2 regions of the Cellulosimicrobium sp. SL-1 genome follow, and region 1 is predicted to be linked to the other one. Evidence: predicted binding sites of a transcription regulator. Region 1 holds the regulator's gene; the other holds the start of a gene.
The links. Region 1 encodes LexA, which represses DNA repair genes until DNA is damaged. Its sites were predicted from a motif close to TCGAACANNTGTTCGA; they were not measured.
Positions count from the first base shown of each region.

Region 1 (5,271 bases):
TCGCGCCGTCGAGGCCGCGGGTGGCAACGGGTTCATGCAGGTCTCCGCGACGCACGCGGCCCTCCTGCTCGCCCAGGGTGCCGGGCGGCTCGTGCGGTCCACGGCCGACCGCGGGGTCGTCGCGGTCCTGGACCCGCGGCTCGTGACGGCGCGCTACGGGTCGTTCCTCACGCGGTCCATGCCAGGGTTCTGGCAGACGACCGACCGCGACGTGGCCACCGCTGCGCTCCGCCGCCTCGCCGCCCTAGGCTGAGCCCTTTCCAGCGACTTCACGGAGGCGACATGACGAGCACGTCACCGCAGGGCACCGGCGACGCGACCACGGGCGGTCCGGGAGGGGGAGCGCGGACCACGAAGCTCGCGATCGTCGGCGCCGGTGCCGTCGGCTCGACGCTGGCCTACGCCGCGCTCATGCGCGGCGCGGCGCGCACGGTGGCGCTCCTCGACGTCAACCGCGCGAAGGTCGAGGCCGAGGTCCTCGACCTCCAGCACGGCATCCAGTTCATGCCCATGGCGCGCGTCGAGGGGTCCGACGACGTCGCGGTGTGCGCGGGCGCCGACGTCGTCGTGGTCACGGCCGGCGCCAAGCAGAAGCCGGGCCAGACGCGTCTCGACCTCGCCGAGGGCACGATCGGGCTCATGCGGACGATCCTCCCGGGCCTCGTGGAGGTCGCCCCGGATGCCGTCTACGTCATGGTGACCAACCCGGTCGACATCGTCACGTACGCGGCGCTCAAGTTCTCGGGGCTGCCCCCGACCCAGCTCTTCGGCAGCGGCACCGTGCTCGACTCCTCGCGGCTGCGGTTCCTCGTGGCGCAGCACTGCGGCGTCGCGGTGCAGAACGTGCACGCGTACATCGCGGGGGAGCACGGCGACAGCGAGATCCCGCTCTGGAGCTCCGCGACGATCGGCGGTGCGCCGCTGCTCGAGTGGCAGGGCATCGGCGGTCGGGGACCGCTCACGGGCGACGTGCGCGACGAGATCGCGCGGGAGGTCGTGCAGTCGGCCTACCGGATCATCGAGGGCAAGGGCGCGACCAACTACGCGGTCGGGCTCGCGGGCACCCGGATCATCGAGGCGGTGCTCGCCGACGAGCACCGGGTGCTGCCCGTGTCGACGCTCCTCGACGGCATCTACGGGCTCGAGGACGTCTGCCTGTCGCTCCCGACGCTCGTCGACCGCCGGGGCGCGACGGAGCGCGTCGAGGTCCCGCTGGCGGACGACGAGCTCGCGGGCCTGCGCTCGTCCGCGGAGTCGCTGCGCGCGGTCGCGCGACGCTTCGGGCTCTGAGCCCACTGGCTCGTCGGGCCTGGCACGACGAGAGCCGGGCGGTCGAGGGACCGCCCGGCTCTCGTGCTGTCCGGAGCCTGCCCGCAGGGGCGCCCGGAGCCGCTCGGGGACCGTTCAGAGGCTGCGCAGGACGGAGACGACGCGCCCCAGCACCTGGGCGTCGTCGCCGGGGATCGGGTCGTACGCGGCGTTGTGCGGCATGAGCCAGACATGGCCGTCGGCGCGCCGCAGGCTCTTCACGGTGGCCTCGCCGTCGATCATCGCGGCCACGATCTCGCCGTTCTCCGCGACCGGCTGGCGCCGCACGACGACCCAGTCGCCGTCGCAGATCGCGGCGTCGATCATCGAGTCGCCCTGCACGCGCAGGAGGAAGAGCTCTCCCTCGCCGACGAGCTGGCGCGGCAGCGGGAAGACGTCCTCCACGACCTGCTCCGCGAGGATCGGGCCACCGGCGGCGATACGGCCGACGACGGGGACGTACGACGGCGCGGGGTGGGCCTCGTCGTACGCCGGCTCGGGGGCCGTGCCAGCTGGCGCGAGCGGGGCCGCGCGGCGGGCGTCGTCGGGCTGGACCACCTCGATGGCGCGCGGACGGTTCGGGTCGCGCCGCAGGAACCCCTTGCGCTCGAGCGTGGTGAGCTGGTGCTTGACGGAGGACGGGCTCGTGAGCCCGACGGCCTCGCCGATCTCGCGCATGCTCGGCGGGTAGCCGCGCTGCTCGACGCACGCGCGGATGGTCTCGAGCACGAGCCGCTGGCGCGGGGTGAGCCCGTCACCCCCTGCCGACCCGTCCGGCAGCTCGCGCACCTCGGCGAGCCCCCGTGCCCTGTCCGTGCCTCGTCCCGCCATGGTCGCTCCGCCCTCGTCCGTCGCGTGCCGCCGGCGCCAGCCGGGCCTGCGGCCTCCCCTCCCCGGAGCGTGCGCCCCGGGAGCTCGGTCGCCCCTCCGGGTCCGAGCGGACATGTCCGGCGAACCGACCTGAGCCCAGGCTAGGGGAGGATGCGACACGAATCAAACACCTGTTCGAGCATGTCTCGACTCTGTCGGTCGTTCGTGATAGACCTTCGTACAGATGTTCTACGTACAGGTGTTCGACCGCAGCGGGTCGGCGTGGAGATGAGACGGGCACGCGGGTCCGATCGACCGGGGAAGGCGATCGGGCTCGCGGGCCGGGACGGAGGGGACATGGGCACGGTGGCGATGGCGACGGCAGCGCCGCCCGCGCTCGGGCGGGGCGTTGCGGCGGAGCGAGGCGTGCGCCCGCAGGCACCGCTGCGGCTCACGCGACGCGGCCGTGCGGTCCTCGTGCTCCTCGTGGCCGTCGTGCTCGTCCTCGCGGCGCGCGTCGGCCTGGCCGTCGCGGGCGGGCCCGGGGAGCCGGTCGAGGTCCGGGTCCACGTCGTGAGCACGGGGGAGACCCTGTGGGAGCTTGCCCAGGGAGTCGCGGCCCCGGGCGAGGATCTCCGTGAGGTGGTCAGCGGGCTCGTCGAGCTGAACGGCCTGTCGTCGTCGGGCGTGCAGGCCGGCCAGACGATCCTGCTCCCGGTCGCCGAGCGGTGACGCGGCGCTCGGCCGTGGCCCAGGACCTGTGACGCAGCACACGGTGCCGACGCGCGACAGGTTGCGGCCGAGGGTTGCGCCGCTCCGTTAGGTCCGCCTAAGTTAGTGGCACCTCACACGCCGGCTGGGGGGCTGGGCGGACGAGGCGAGGAGTGCGCGGACAACCGCGACTCCTGTGCACGTCGCCGCGCGCGAGGCGAGTCGCGCGCGAGATGGGGACGGGGGCGTCCCGACGGGGGCGGTCGACTTCGACCGCCCCCGTTCTGCCGTCCACGGTCGGGTGCGCCGTCGGCGTGTTGCACCGCGCGCCCGCGACGACATACGTTCGTCGCGCCGACCTGTCGGCGCGACCCGCGGAGGAGCCCCGCCATGCACTGCCCGTTCTGCCGTCACGCGGACTCCCGCGTCGTCGACTCCCGCACGTCCGACGACGGTGCCTCCATCCGCCGGCGACGCCAGTGCCCGGAGTGCAACCGCCGCTTCACCACGATCGAGACCGCCAGCCTGTCCGTGGTCAAGCGGTCCGGGGTGACCGAGCCCTTCTCGCGCGAGAAGATCGTCAACGGCGTCCGCAAGGCTTGCCAGGGGCGCCCGGTGAACGAGGACGACCTCGCCGTCCTCGCGCAGCGCGTCGAGGAGACCATCCGCGCGAGCGGGAGCGCCGAGCTCGACGCCTACGAGATCGGCCTCGCGATCCTCGGGCCGCTGCGCGAGCTCGACGAGGTCGCCTACCTGCGCTTCGCGAGCGTCTACCAGGCGTTCGACTCGCTCGAGGACTTCGAGAGCGCCATCACGTCGCTGCGCGTCGACCGGGAGGAGCGCGAGGCGGCGGCGGGCCGTGCGGCGCCCGAGGCCGCCGACGACGCCGCGACCGACCGCGAGGCGGCACCCCAGGCCTGACGCTCACGAGATTCCGCGCCTCGTGACTCCGGTCCCAGGATGCGGGGCCCCGCAGCCGGAGGCGGCTACAGGTCGCTGGACCGCGACGCCCAGATGTTGATGCCCGTGTCCACGGGGAGGTCGTCGACGGCCGCGATCTCCTCGGGGGAGAGGTCGGGGGCGTCGAGGGCCGCGAGGTTGTCGTCGAGCTGGCGCGTCGAGCTCGCGCCGAGCAGGACCGACGTGACGCGCTCGTCGCGCAGCGCCCAGCGGATCGCCGTGGACGCGAGCGTCCGCCCGTGGGCGCGCGCGAGCTCGTCGAGGTGGCGCACGCGGTCGAGGTTCTTCTCCGAGAGGAACGCCGGACGCAGCGGCCCGCCGCGCGCCGCGCGCGACCCGTCCGGGACCCCGTGGAGGTAGCGGTCCGTGAGCATGCCCTGGGCGAGCGGGGAGAACGCGACGACGCCGAGCCCTTCGTCGCCCGCGACGTCGAGCACGGTGGCCCCCGCCTCGTCGTGCGGGTCGGGCGCCTCGATCCACCGGTTGAGCATGGAGTAGGAGACCTGCGTGACGACGAGCTCGACCCCGACGTCGGCCGCGACCCGCAGGGCCTCACGCGTGCGCCGGGCGGAGTACGACGAGATGCCGGCGTAGCGGGCGCGCCCCGACCGGACCGCCGTCGCCAGCGCACCGATGGTCTCCTCGAGCGGGGTGGACGGGTCGTAGCGGTGCGAGTAGAAGATGTCGACGTGGTCGAGCCCGAGCCGGCGCAGCGACGCGTCGAGGGACGAGAGCAGGTACTTCCGGGACCCGCCCTCGCCGTAGGGGCCGGGTCCCATGCGGTAGCCCGCCTTGGTGGTCACGACCAGCTCGTCACGCACGGGTCGGAGCTCGCGCGCGAGCAGCCGGCCCAGCGACTCCTCCGCAGCACCCCCGGGCGGTCCGTAGTTGTTCGCGAGGTCGAGGTGCGTCACGCCACGGTCGACGGCGTGCAGCACGATCTCGCGCTGCGTCGAGAAGGAGTCGGCGACGCCGAAGTTCTGCCAGAGCCCGAGCGCGACCTCCGGCAGGCTCAGGCCGCTCCGGCCGAGCGTGCGGTGCGGGAGCTCGGCGCGCGCCGGCGCGGGAGCGCCTGTGGCGTGGGGAGGAGCGGGGGAGGCCTGCGGCGTGGGATCGGGCGACACGTCCCGACGCTACCCGACGGCGTTCGCCGCGCGGTCGAGGGCGCTCGCAGCGCGTTCGCCTGCGCCACCGCCCGCAGGGCCGGGACGGCCGGGCCGAGCGGACAAATCAGGTGGCGTCGGACCGCCCGGTGGGGGACGCTGGCGGGGTGCCCGCAGCGTCGGGCCGACCGCAGTACCCCACCGAGTTCCCCGTCGACGAGGAGACCGCCATGGCGTCCGACCCGCAGCGACCCGCTGCAGAGACCGCACCGACCGAGGAGGCCAAGGCGAAGTTCCGGGAGGCGCTCGACCGGAAGAACGCCGCGCGCCACCGCACGGCGGACGGCGAGTCGAACACGGGCTCCGTGCACGGCTCGGA
Region 1 is NZ_JAACJC010000010.1:88,001-93,271, reverse strand. It holds gene GWJ10_RS15880 (ATP-dependent DNA helicase) at 1-253, shown strand, start outside; gene GWJ10_RS15875 (L-lactate dehydrogenase) at 283-1,290, shown strand; gene lexA (transcriptional repressor LexA) at 1,405-2,139, opposite strand; gene GWJ10_RS15865 (LysM peptidoglycan-binding domain-containing protein) at 2,545-2,850, shown strand; gene nrdR (transcriptional regulator NrdR) at 3,220-3,750, shown strand; gene GWJ10_RS15855 (aldo/keto reductase) at 3,816-4,805, opposite strand; gene GWJ10_RS15850 (DUF5302 domain-containing protein) at 5,060-5,271, shown strand, end outside.

Region 2 (5,271 bases), on a different contig from region 1:
AGAAGACGTCGTCCTCGGTCGTGAAGGTGATCGTGTACGCCGTGGACGAGGACTCGGTCCGACCCTGGACGGCCTTCGTCGACCACCCCGTGCGGTATCCCAGGGACAGGACCAGCTCTCGCGTCTGCAACGCGAGGCGCTCGCTCGTCAGCGAGATCTGGACGCTTCCCTGCGGCGTAACCGTCCCGTCGGTGTCGAGCAGACCCGCGAGAAGCTCGCGTCGTTGCGTCTCGCTCGCGCGCAGATACGCCGCGGGGATGTGCTTGTTCGACAAGACTCCGAGCGCGCGGAGCCGTCCACCCATGGTGCCGTTCGTCGCGTGGCACCTCTGGCACCGTCGGAAGCCCCACCCGGGCTCGCCGCAGTCCGGGCACGTCGGAGGCGCAGGCCGCTCCATGCCGCGCGACCGCGCTGCGCAGGCCTTCCCGCACGCCAGGAGAGTCGCGCGCTTCGGGGTGAACTCACCGCCGCACGCGATGCACGCTCGAACAACGGGCTCTGGCTCGGGCAGGAGCATGTTGTACGCCCGCGCACGCCCCTCCGCCTTCCCCTTCGGCTGTGCGACGTAGCCCAGCCCTTCGATCCGCATCGCGATCTCGGGGTCGGCGGACGTGAACTCGGCGCGCCGAGAGCTACCGTCGCCCAGCCAGACCCCGAGCGCATACGGGTGGATCGGGAGGTCGGCCTCGGGAAGGTCCAGCGGTGCCGTCGTGGCGATCGAGTGGTTCGCACGGTTGTCCGCCGTGACACAACGGACCGTGGCCGCGAGCTCCTCGGTCGTGCGGACGGACGACTCGGGCGTCTCGCCGGCGCGGACCGCGCGTCGCTGGGCACGGGTCGAGGTCACCCACTGGTGCTGCGCGTCCGCGACGATCACGGTGCCGTCGTCGAGTTCGACCTCGTAGCAGGGGCGGTCGACCATGACCTCGGTCGCCGCGACGACGCGTGTGGGCGTCCCGTCCGCGGAGACCAGCAGATCACCGACCGCGACCTCGCCCATCGTCGTCCAGCCCGACGGCGTGGGCAGGGGCGTGTCGAGCGCGAGCGCCTTGCCGATGGCCGGCCGCGCCGCGACGACGATCATCTGGCCAGGGTGCAGGCCGTTGGTGAGCCGGTCGAAGTCGGAGTAGCCGGTGGGGACGCCGGTCATGCCCTCGCCGCGCCCCTGGGCGGCCTCGATCTCGTCGAACGTGGGCCCGAGGATCTCGGCGAGGGGGAGGTAGTCCTCCGTCGTGCGCCGCTCCGTGACGGCGTAGACCTCGGCCTGGGCGTTGTTGACGATCTCGTCGACGTCGCCGCCGTCGGTCGCGTAGCCGAGCTGCACGATGCGCGTGCCCGCCTCGACGAGGCGGCGCAGGACCGCACGCTCGCGGACGATGCGCGCGTAGTACCCGGCGTTGGCGGCGGTCGGCACGCCGGCCATGAGGTCGTGGATGTAGGGCGCGCCGCCGATGCGCTGGAGCTCGCCGCGCTTGGTCAGCTCCGCGACGACGGTGATGGCGTCGGCGGGCTCGCCGCGACCGTAGAGGTCGATGATCGACTCGTAGACGATCTCGTGCGCCGGACGGTAGAAGTCGGAGCCGCGGATCTGCTCGATGACGTCCGCGATGGCGTCCTTCGACAGCAGCATGCCGCCGAGCACGCTCATCTCGGCGGCGACGTCCTGGGGCGGCGTCCGGTCGAACCCCGACGGCCCCGGTCCCCCGTAGCTCTCCTCGAGCTCCTCGATCGACATGCGCCCCTCGCTCCCCCGGGACTGGAACGGCCCTTGCGGGACCGCACGACCGGGACCACTCTTCGTCGTACACGTGTTCTACCGCGGGCCACCCACACGACTGTCCCGGTGGCCGCGCCCCCCGCCTCCGACAGGCACGACCCCGCGACACTAGATCGCCACCGGACGCCCTGCAAACGGCCCTGTGCACGCCCGGTGGACAGGGACCCCCGTTCCTGTGGACACAGTCCCCCACACTGTGCACACCCGGTGGAAAACGGTGTGGACAACCTCACGATCTTCCTGTGTACATCGCCGTGAGCGGCCTCTGACCAGCCTCATCACTACCCTCAGGGGTGTGGAAGAAAGAAAGTCGGGCGACACGCCGACGACACGCCGGACACCGTCCGGCCACCCCGACGACACCGGGCCGCCATCCGGCCCCGGTGCGTCGTCCACAGGTCCCCGCGCACGGTCCCGGCTCGACCGCGAGATCCTGGCCCTCGCCGTCCCGGCGCTCGGCGCGCTCGTGGCCGAGCCGCTGTTCGTGCTCGTCGACAGCGCCGTCGTCGGCCACCTCGGCACCGCGCAGCTCGCGGGCCTCTCCCTCGCGTCGACCCTCCTCGTGACCCTCGTCGGCCTGTGCGTCTTCCTCGCCTACGCGACCACGGCCGCCGTCGCGCGCCGCATCGGTGCGGGCCACACGCGGGAGGCGCTCCAGTCCGGGATCGACGGCCTCTGGCTCGCCGTCGGGCTCGGCGCGCTCCTCGCCGCCGTCCTGTGGACGACCGCCCCGTGGGCCGTCGGCGCGATGGGCGGCACGGGCGAGGTCGCCGAGCACGCCGTGGTCTACCTCCGCTGGTCCGCGCTCGGCCTCCCCGGGATGCTCCTCGTCCTCGCGTCCACCGGCGTGCTGCGCGGCATGCAGGACACCCGGACGCCCCTGTGGGTCGCCGCGGGCGGCGCGACGTTCAACGCGGTCCTCAACGTCGTCCTCGTCTACGGGGCAGGGCTCGGGATCGCCGGGTCCGGCATCGGGACGGCCGTCGCCCAGCTCACCATGGGCGCGGTGCTCGTCGTGGTCGTGGTGCGCGGCGCCCGGCGCCACGGCGCGTCGCTGCGGCCCGCCGCAGGCGGGATCTGGGCCAACGCGCGCGCCGGCGCGCCGCTCTTCGTGCGCACGCTCTCGCTCCGCCTCGCGATCCTCCTCACCGTGTTCGTCGCGACCGGGCTCGGGGAGGTCACGCTCGCGGGCTACCAGGTCGTGAACTCCGTCTGGGGGCTCGCGGCCTTCGCGCTCGACGCGCTCGCCATCGCGGCGCAGGCGCTCGTCGGGCACGGGCTGGGGGCCGACGACGTCCCCCGCGTCCGCGCCGTCCTGCGCCGCACCCTCCAGTGGGGCGTCGCCGCCGGGGCAGGCCTGGGCGTCGTCATGGCCGCGGGCGGCTGGTGGTTCGCGCTCCTCTTCACGTCCGACCCCGAGGTCCGCACCGCCGTCGCCGTCGGCATGGCGGTGTGCGGCGTCCTCCTGCCGATGGCAGGGTGGGTGTTCGTGCTCGACGGCGTCCTCATCGGCGCCGGGGACGGCCGCTTCCTCGCCTGGGCGGGCATGCTCACGCTCGTGGTCTACGCGCCGTTCGCGCTCGCCGTCCGGCACTGGGCGCCCGACGGCGCGGCGGGCCTCGCGTGGCTCTGGCTCGCCTTCGCAGGGGTCTTCATGGCGGCACGCGCCGTCACCACCGGGCTCCGCGCGCGCGGGAGCGCCTGGATGGTCACCGGCACCGCCTGAGGGCTCGGCGCGCGCAGCCGAGCACGACGGGGCCGGACGCGACGAAGGCCCGGCCCCTCCGAGGAGGGACCGGGCCTTCGTGGACTGCTCAGCAGCAGATCAGGCAGCGACGACCTTCACCGCGAGGGTCGCGGAGACCTCCGGGTGGAGGCGGACGGAGACCGTGTAGTCCCCCGTCGCCTTGATCGGCTGACCGATCTCGATCTTGCGCTTGTCGACCGACGCACCGGCGGCCGTCACGGCGGACGCGATGTCCGCCGTCGTGACGGCGCCGAAGAGGCGACCGGCAGCGCCGGCCTTCGCCTCGACGACGACCGGCTTCGCCTGCAGCGAGTCGCGGATCGCCTTCGCGTCGTCGAGCGACGCGATCTCGCGGGCCTTGCGCGCCTTGCGGATCGCAGTCACCTGCGACTCGGCGCCCTTGGACCACGGCGTGGCGAGCTTGCGCGGGACGAGGAAGTTACGGGCGTACCCGTCCTTCACCTCGACGACGTCGCCGGGCTCACCGAGACCGGTGACCTCGTGGGTCAGGATCAGCTTGGCCATGAGTTCTCTCCCTTCCCGCTCAGCGAGCCGTCGACGTGTACGGCAGCAGCGCCATCTCGCGCGCGTTCTTCACCGCACGGGCGATCTGGCGCTGCTCCTGGACGGAGACGCCGGTCACGCGACGCGCGCGGATCTTGCCGCGGTCGGAGATGAACTTGCGCAGCAGCGCCGTGTCCTTGTAGTCGACCGACTCGATCTTGGCCGACTTCAGCGGGTTGGACTTCTTCTTGGGCTTGCGCACCACAGGCTTCGCCATGGTGTTGCTCCTCTACAAGGTGCGATCCCCGCGCGCGGACCGCGCCGACGAGCGGCGCGGCACCCGCGGGGACGGGTGTGTGTTCTGGGAGTGGCGGACGATCAGAACGGGGGCTCGTCGGAGAACGAGCCACCGGACGACGCGGGACCAGCCGTGGCCCACGGGTCGTCGCTCTGCTGCTGACCGCCGCCGGAGCTGAATCCGCCGCCGGAGGCGCCGCCGGAGTTGGCGCCACCTCCGTAGCCGCCACCGCCGCCGAAGCCGCCGCCACCGCCACCCGAGCGCTGAGCGCGGGTGACCTTGGCAGAGGCGTAGCGCAGGGAAGGACCGATCTCGTCCACCTGCAGCTCGACGACGGTGCGCTTCTCCCCCTCACGGGTCTCGTACGAGCGCTGGACGAGGCGACCCTGCACGATGACGCGCATGCCCTTCGTCAGCGACTCCGCGACGTTCTCCGCGGCCTCGCGCCAGATCGAGCAGCGCATGAACAGGGTGTCCCCGTCCTTCCACTCGTTCGACTGGCGGTCGAAGGTCCGCGGCGTGGACGCCACCGTGAAGTTGGCCACCGCCGCACCCGAGGGGGTGAAACGCAGCTCCGGGTCTCCCGTGAGGTTCCCGATCACCGTGATGACGGTGTCACCTGCCATGGCCAGCTCCTTCGTGTGTCGTCTGTGTCGTCGACGGCGCCGCGCGCCTCGCTCGTAACGTTCTCGCGTCGCTCATCCCACCACGCGGCGCCCACACGCGCTACGGCGTGCAGCATCCCGGTGCAGGACGGTCGAACGGGGGAGACGGGGAGGATCAGCGAGCGTCCGTGCGCAGGATCTTGGTCCGCAGGACGACCTCGTTGAGGCCGAGCTGACGGTCCAGCTCCTTGGCGGTGTCGGAGGTCGACGTGAAGTCGACGACCGCGTAGATGCCCTCGGACTTCTTGTTGATGTCGTACGCCAGGCGGCGACGACCCCA
Region 2 is NZ_JAACJC010000002.1:349,803-355,073, forward strand. It holds gene GWJ10_RS04160 (replicative DNA helicase) at 1-1,735, opposite strand, end outside; gene GWJ10_RS04165 (MATE family efflux transporter) at 2,208-3,503, shown strand; gene rplI (50S ribosomal protein L9) at 3,603-4,049, opposite strand; gene rpsR (30S ribosomal protein S18) at 4,069-4,305, opposite strand; gene GWJ10_RS04180 (single-stranded DNA-binding protein) at 4,407-4,952, opposite strand; gene rpsF (30S ribosomal protein S6) at 5,107-5,271, opposite strand, start outside.
Region 2: GWJ10_RS04160 (replicative DNA helicase) is a predicted target of LexA. The motif match lies at 1,801-1,816, and genes of this name have one in related genera.